2 regions of the Fluviicola taffensis DSM 16823 genome follow, and region 1 is predicted to be linked to the other one. Evidence: riboswitches for the same ligand, from Rfam matches in the RefSeq annotation. Region 1 holds a riboswitch; the other holds the start of a gene.
What was found. A riboswitch is a leader RNA that binds a small molecule or an ion and turns the genes downstream of it on or off. The one in region 1 is predicted to bind S-adenosylmethionine.

Region 1 (3,951 bases):
TTGGCTCATTCAAAAGCTCGACTTAACGATGGAAAAAGGAAACTTGTTCATGTACGATTACTTTTCAATCCACCAAGAATTTGACACTCCGGGAGATTCAATTTGTATCCTGAAAGAACAAGTATTGAATTATGGGGTCAAATACAAAAATGAAACTTCTACCTGCAAAACATTTGCTCAATTCAATTCCTATAACTTCCAACCCAATTTCTCTGCTCGATACTTCAACAATGAGTTATCCGTTACTACAGAAGAAGCTTACGAAAAAGACTCCACTTACTGGAAAAATCAGCGTTTAGTTGATTTAACACCTGAAGAACAGCGTTTTATTTTAGTTCGAGACAGTATTCACGATGCTTTGAATCGGAAAGAATACTTAGATTCCATCGATAAGGTGTTCAATAAAGTTACTTTCTTGAAAGTTGTTTGGTTCGGAGTCGAACATCGAAATCGCGCAAAAAAAACACAATGGAGTATCAATTCTCTTGCGGCTATTCTAAGACCATTATACCCTGCAGGACCGCGTGTTGCACCAGGTTTCAACTACTTTAAGAAATGGAAAGATCAGCGAACATTAGATGTCAATGCAGAGATTTCTTATGGATTTCTCAATCATGACATTAAAGGCAATACCTATTGGAATTACCTCTACAATCCCTTTAAACAATCGCGGCTCCTGCTAGGGTTTGACCATGATTTTGATGCCATTGTTTCCTATGATGCGATTACCCAGATCTATAAACGAAGTAATTTTATTGAAGCAACAAAACTTACAATTGGGCAAACCCAAGAATACATCAACGGATTATATGTCGACTTCAACCTCGAATTCTGCGAACGAAGATCCATCAACGGATACAAAAAAATGGGATTCCTTGACGCGGTTATTCCCAATGATGATTTCAAACCATTCGAAGGTTACCAAGCTTTGCTTGCAGATGTCACGGTAAGTTACACTCCTGGACAAAAATACATGCGCGAACCTCACCGAAAAGTAGTGCTTGGATCAAAATGGCCAACTGTTTACGCGTATTATCAGCGTGGAATTCCCAAATTATTTGGAAGTGATGTTGACCACGAATATGGATTGCTCGGTATTTATCAAAATTTCCAATTGGGAACATTCGGAACATCCTCTTATCACATCAAATCTGGCAAATTCCTGAGTTCGAAAAATCTCAAAGATGCCGATTTTAAATACCAGCGAAGAAGTGACCCTATTTGGTTCTCCAATCCTCTTAGCTCATTTCAGAATCAAGACTCATCATTGCCATCTAGGAATTACTACATCGAAGCACATTTTATTCATCACGACAATGGTTCCATCATGAATAAAATTCCATTTATGAAGAAAACAGGAATTGGAATTGTTTTTGGTTGTGGATTCTTATACGTTGCTGAATACAATTGGAAACATTACGAGATTCTTGCAGGATTAGAACGCAATTTCAAATTTTCAAAACGAAGACTTCGAATTGGATTGTACGGTGTCTTCTCCGACGGAAACAACATTACTCCGAGATGGACAGGGAAAATTTCCTTTGCCGTATTGGATGACCGAAATATGAAATTCAATTTTTGATCGTACCAAAAATAAATATTGTAGGCACGCGATGCCTCGCATGCCTACTTTCATGTTTCGTGTCTCAACCAATTTTCTGTCATTTCCTTTTCAAAGTCAAATCTACTCCGTATCTTTGCGCCAGATCTTTGATATAACTTATGAAGAAAGGTGGAGGGACAGGCCCTATGAAACCTTGGCAACCTGCCAATCCAATTATTTTGGAAAGGAGAAGGTGCCAAATCCGATTCATCAGCTGAGGCTGAAGGAAGAGATAAGTATCAAGTAGTTTTTTGGCTACTTCCCCAACTTCATAGTTAGCAAAGCAACAATAAGGCTATGAAAGACATCAAGCAATTACTAAAAGAACGAATCCTCATTCTCGACGGAGCAATGGGAACAATGATTCAACGCTATAATTTGGACGAAGACGACTTCCGAAAAGGATGGTTTGAAGATCATCCCCACAAATTAAAAGGAGATAACGACCTTTTGGTGTTGACTCGTCCAGATATCATTAAAGAAATTCACGCGCAATATTTAGAAGCTGGGGCCGACATTATTGAAACCAACACCTTTGGTGGAACAACTGTTGCTCAAGCCGATTATCACTTGGAGCATGCTGTTTACGACATCAACTACCACGGAGCAAAAATAGCCCGTGAAGTATGTGATGAATTCACAGCTAAAGAACCCCATAAACCACGTTTCGTAGCAGGTTCCATGGGACCAACAACAAAACTAGCATCCATGTCTCCAGATGTAAATGATCCTGGATTTAGAGCAATTACCTTCAACGAATTAGTTGTTTCTTTCAAAGAGCAAGCAACTGGTTTAATGGACGGAGGTGCCGATTTCTTATTGGTAGAAACAATAACGGATACCTTAAACTCAAAAGCAGCAATGTTTGCCATTGATGAATTGAGTGTGGAACGCGGAATCGAAATTCCCATTATGATTTCTGGAACCATTACCGATCAAAGTGGACGAACTTTAACAGGTCAAACGACTGAAGCATTCTTGGTTTCCGTTTCTCACATGCCACTTTTGAGCATTGGACTAAACTGCGCTTTGGGTGCAGATGCCATGAGACCCTATTTACAAATTTTGTCCAATCAAGCTCCGTTTGCCATAAGCGCTCACCCCAATGCTGGTTTACCCAATGAATTCGGTCAGTACGATGAAACGGCAGAAATGATGGGAGAGCAAATTGAAGAGTTTTTGCAAGAAGGATTGATCAATATCATTGGTGGTTGTTGTGGAACAACTCCCGAACATATTCGCAAAATGGCTGAAATTGCCTCAAAGTATTCACCACGAAAAATTAGCGAAACAGCAAACGCATGAACAATTTACGCTTATCCGGCTTAGAAGCAATTACCATAACACCTGAAAGTAACTTTACCAATATTGGTGAGCGAACCAATGTAACTGGTTCGCGTGCTTTCTTGCGCATGATCAAAGACAACGATTACGAAGCTGCTTTATCCGTAGCTCGTGAGCAAGTGGAAGGTGGTGCACAAATCATCGACATCAACATGGATGAAGGAATGATCGATGGCAAGGAGGCGATGGTGAAATTCTTAAACCTCATCGCAGCTGAACCAGATATTTCGAAGGTTCCAATCATGGTAGATAGTTCCAAATGGGAAATTATCGAAGCTGGTTTGCAATGTATTCAAGGAAAAGGAATCGTGAACTCTATTTCGTTGAAAGAGGGCGAAGAAAACTTTATCCGTCAAGCAAAATTGATTAAACGTTACGGAGCTGCTTCTGTAATTATGGCTTTTGACGAAGATGGTCAGGCAGACAGCTACGAAAGACGTATCGAAATTTGCGAACGTTCGTACCGTATTTTGGTAGACATCGTAAAATTCGCACCCGAAGACATTATTTTTGACCCCAATATTTTTCCTGTCGCTACGGGAATGGAAGAACACAACAACAATGCGCTAGATTTCTTCCGAGCAACCAAATGGATCCGTGAAAACCTTCCCGGAGCGCACGTTTCAGGTGGAGTTTCAAACGTTTCTTTCTCTTTCCGCGGGAATAATCCTGTACGTGAGGCAATGCACTCCGCATTTTTGTTTCATGCCGTTAAGCACGGAATGGATATGGGAATTGTGAATCCTTCTATGTTGGAAGTTTACTCGGATATTGACAAAGAATTATTGGAACGCGTTGAAGATGTTCTTTTAAATAGAAGAGATGATTCTACAGAGCGACTGTTAGATTTTGCAGAAACATTCAAAGGAGAAGACAAGAAAAAAGAAGTTGCCTTAGAATGGCGAAATGCTCCAGTGAATGAAAGACTTGCTCATGCATTGGTAAAAGGAATTGTGGATTTCATTGATGAAGATGTGGAAGAATGTCGTCATCAATTTGAAAGA
Region 2 (3,951 bases), 1.3 Mb from region 1:
AAGCATGCGCGTGGTGCAATGGCTCGCTATATCATTCAAAATGATTTGAAACACTCGGAAGACTTGAAAGCTTACAATGTGGATGGTTATACTTACGATGAAAAGCAATCTTCCCCAACTGAATGGGTTTTTGTGAGATAAGAAATCAGCTAAAGCTGATTGAAGACTAAGGAAAGCCTGTAAGGCGTGTTCTGAGGGAAGAAGCACAGCTTCTGATATGTTATCCACGAAGTGGATATAAATTTATAGTCATTTAATCCTGAATTCTTAACAATATCGGCATGAAAACTTACCTTTGCAGAAGCTGTGAAAGTAGAATCTTTGCTTAATCTTGCTTCAGTAAATTCACCCCAATGGAACAAATTAGTGTTTTTGATATATTCAAGATCGGAGTTGGTCCTTCAAGCTCGCATACAATGGGACCTTGGAGAGCAGCTCAACAATTTATAAATCTCTATAAAGTAAAACCTGGAATTAAAGAAATCAAGCGAATTCATGTGGATTTGTATGGTTCTTTAGCTAAAACTGGGAAAGGACATGGTACAGATATTGCCGTTCTTTTAGGATTGATGGGTGAAGATCCTGTTACCATTGAGGTAAATACAATCAATCCTAAATTTGGGAAGATTCATCAAACAAAAACACTCGAAATTTGCGGAGAACAAGTCATCACTTTTGATCCCGAAACAGATTTGATTTTCCATTTCGATAAATCACTTCCTGGACATCCCAATGCATTGACACTTTCTATTACCATGATGGATGGATTTCAAGAATCTCATACTTATTATTCCGTTGGTGGAGGATTTGTAGTAAAAGAAGGCGAAGAGGAACTTACTTTATCCGATTCAGCTCAGTTACCATTTCCTATTGAAACAGCTGCTGACCTTAAAAGATATTGTGAAGAGCAAGGTGTTAGCATCTCTGAAATTGTATTGCGAAACGAATTGACTTGGAGAACTCAGGAAGAAACAATTGCTGGATGTTTGGAAATTTGGAATGTTATGCGTGATTGCGTCTTCAGAGGCGTAAATACAGAAGGAACACTTCCTGGAGGATTAAACGTAAAGAGACGGGCGTATGAAATGAGCAGACGTTTATTGAACGGAATTGCTTGTAAAGATTCCAAAGATTTCATCAGACAAATTCAAGCTACGAGTAATATTTTCCAGAACACTTTGAATTGGGTGAGTTGTTTTGCTCTTTCTGTAAATGAAGAGAATGCCGCATTTGGGCGAGTTGTTACTGCACCAACAAATGGAGCTTCGGGAGTTATTCCTGCGGTGATGATGTATTACGTTTGCTTTGCGGGAGGAACAGAAGAGAAAGACATCATTCGCTTCATGACAGTAGCTGCGGAAATCGGAAGTATTTTCAAAAAACGATCTACGATATCGGCTGCCATGGGTGGTTGTCAGGCCGAAATTGGCGTTTCATCTGCAATGGCTGCTGCTGCTTTGACAGAATGCTTGGGGGGAAGCCCAAATCAAGCAATGATGGCTGCGGAAATTGCCATGGAACATCATTTAGGATTAACTTGTGACCCGATTGGTGGATTGGTTCAAATTCCATGTATCGAACGAAATACGATGGGAGCAATTAAAGCAATTACAGCTTGTCAGTTGGCTTTGCAGGGAGATCCGGATACGGCAAAAGTTTCGTTGGATGGAGTGATTAAAACGATGTGGGAAACTGCTTTGGACATGAATTCAAAGTACAAAGAAACATCCGATGGAGGATTAGCGACGAATATTTCCGTGAATATTTCGGAGTGTTAAAAATGGTTTTCAAGAGCGATTGGTAAAATAGCGATTCTAAGCCCAACAACTTCGACTCAAAAAGACAGATAGACATGAGTCTATTCGCCAGTATAATTGGGCGTTTAAGGGGATGATTCTTCCTCAAATCTTTCGGAGTATTGAAACAGTCTTGATAGGGAACAGTAACTATTTCAGTTTATAACCAACAAATCTCCACTCCAAAAGACGGATAGACATGAGTCTATTTTCCAACGAATTCATACTAAGCGAAAACTGTTAAAATCATCTACAAGAATTAGAACAATCCACTTCTTGGTATTCCAGTTATTTTCATTTTTTTCTCAAGAAATTTTGATTTATCCATTTATTTTTAGAACATTTGTACCGTAATTCTAAGCGAGAATACAACTAGTTTATACAGAAGAGGCGAGAGACGGACTTTTTGACCCTCTGGCAACCAACTTTAAGTTCTTCCGAATAGTTCGGGTGGATTGGAAAACCGGTGCCAACTTCCGAGTTTGATGCATGTTGCAGTCAGACGAATATAAAAATGGCGTTTATGAAAAGTGCGAAACATTCAAATCCGAACTTCAGACTCAAATTCGAGTCGTCTTTATCTATTTCTCTTCTTACGAAAATGTGTTGTTGTTGCTGTTGTTAATTCTTTCAGTTCAATAATTTATATTTCACAACACATTTCATGTCAACAATTTATTCGAAGGCTTCGCTTTTGCAGCCAACACAGTTTATTTTTTCTTCTAAATCCGAATTTCAATTAGAATCGGGAAAGGTACTTTCCAGTCTCTCATTGGCTTATCAAACTTGGGGAAAGCTGAATGAAGACCAATCAAACGTCGTTTGGGTATGCCACGCGCTTACGGGAAATCACCGTGTACAAGAATGGTGGGGCGGATTATTTGGAGCAGGAAAATGTTTTGATCCAGCAGAATATTTCATCGTTGCGGTCAATGTTCTAGGAAGCGCTTACGGTTCAACTGGTCCCTTGAGTACCGATTTATTACTCGAAGAACAGTTTGATTCTTTTCCAGTTCTGACCATTCGGGACATGGTTTTTGGATTGGAATTGGTGAGGAAAGAACTGAAAATCGAATGGATTCACACCTTGATTGGCGCTTCTTTGGGCGGACAACAGCTTTTAGAATGGGCTTTACTAATTCCAGAGAAAATCGGTAGCATTATCCCAATTGCAACGAACTTGAAGCATTCTCCATTTGGTATTGCATTTAATGAGGCCCAAAGATTGGCAATTCAAGCAGATTCAACATTTTATAGCAAACAAGAAAATGGCGGAATAGAAGGATTGAAAGCTGCTCGAGCGATTGGAATGTTGAGTTACCGAACGTATGAAGGTTATAAAATCACACAAAGTGAAGAAACTGATTCCAAATTCGACAGCTTCAAAGCAAGTTCCTATCAAAAGTACCAAGGAGAAAAGCTGGCAAATCGCTTCAATGCATTTAGTTATTGGGTTTTATCAAAAGCAATGGATTCGCACAATGTTTTTAGAAATAGAGACGAAAAAGTTTTGGGAAAATGCCTCATGCCTGCTTTGGTCATTGGAATCGACACCGATTTATTGTTTCCAATCACAGAACAGGAAGAACTGACCAAACAATTGCCAAATGCGAGACTTATTCGCCTAAAATCTGATTTTGGTCACGATGGATTTTTAGTAGAAACAGAAATTTTGGCAAATCACATTACACAATTTTTAAAAAACAATTAAGATGAAAAATCAACTCACAATAGGATTATTTGGTTTCGGCTGTGTTGGAACAGGATTATACGAAGTATTAAATAAAACAACCTTGCTTCAAGCATCGATCAAGCACATTGTTATCAAAGATTTGAGCAAAAAACGGATCATTGATTCAAGTTACTTTAGTACGGATTCAAATCGAATTTTGCAAGATGATGAGATCAATGTGGTGGTGGAATTAATCAATGATTCAGAAGCTGCTTATGAAATTGTCACCACAGCACTAAGAGCTGGAAAACATGTAGTCTCCGCAAATAAAAAACTGATTGCATATCACCTGAATGAACTGGTTTCGTTGGCAAAAGAAAATAATGTTTCATTTCTATACGAAGCTTCAGTTGGTGGTTCCATTCCAATTATTCGAAACTTGGAGGAATATTATAACAACGATTCACTTTCAAATATCAGTGG

Region 2: another riboswitch for S-adenosylmethionine. It lies ahead of FLUTA_RS20085 (homoserine O-acetyltransferase family protein); the one in region 1 lies ahead of FLUTA_RS05325 (homocysteine S-methyltransferase family protein).

What each region holds. Positions count from the first base shown of each region.
Region 1 is NC_015321.1:1,193,884-1,197,834, forward strand. Features, by position in the region: gene FLUTA_RS05320 (DUF5686 and carboxypeptidase regulatory-like domain-containing protein) at 1-1,582, shown strand, start outside; SAM riboswitch class I at 1,718-1,842, shown strand; gene FLUTA_RS05325 (homocysteine S-methyltransferase family protein) at 1,901-2,908, shown strand; gene metH (methionine synthase) at 2,905-3,951, shown strand, end outside.
Region 2 is NC_015321.1:4,559,048-4,562,998, reverse strand. Features, by position in the region: gene yaaA (peroxide stress protein YaaA) at 1-141, shown strand, start outside; gene FLUTA_RS20090 (L-serine ammonia-lyase) at 354-1,778, shown strand; SAM riboswitch class I at 2,171-2,311, shown strand; gene FLUTA_RS20085 (homoserine O-acetyltransferase family protein) at 2,461-3,507, shown strand; gene FLUTA_RS20080 (homoserine dehydrogenase) at 3,509-3,951, shown strand, end outside.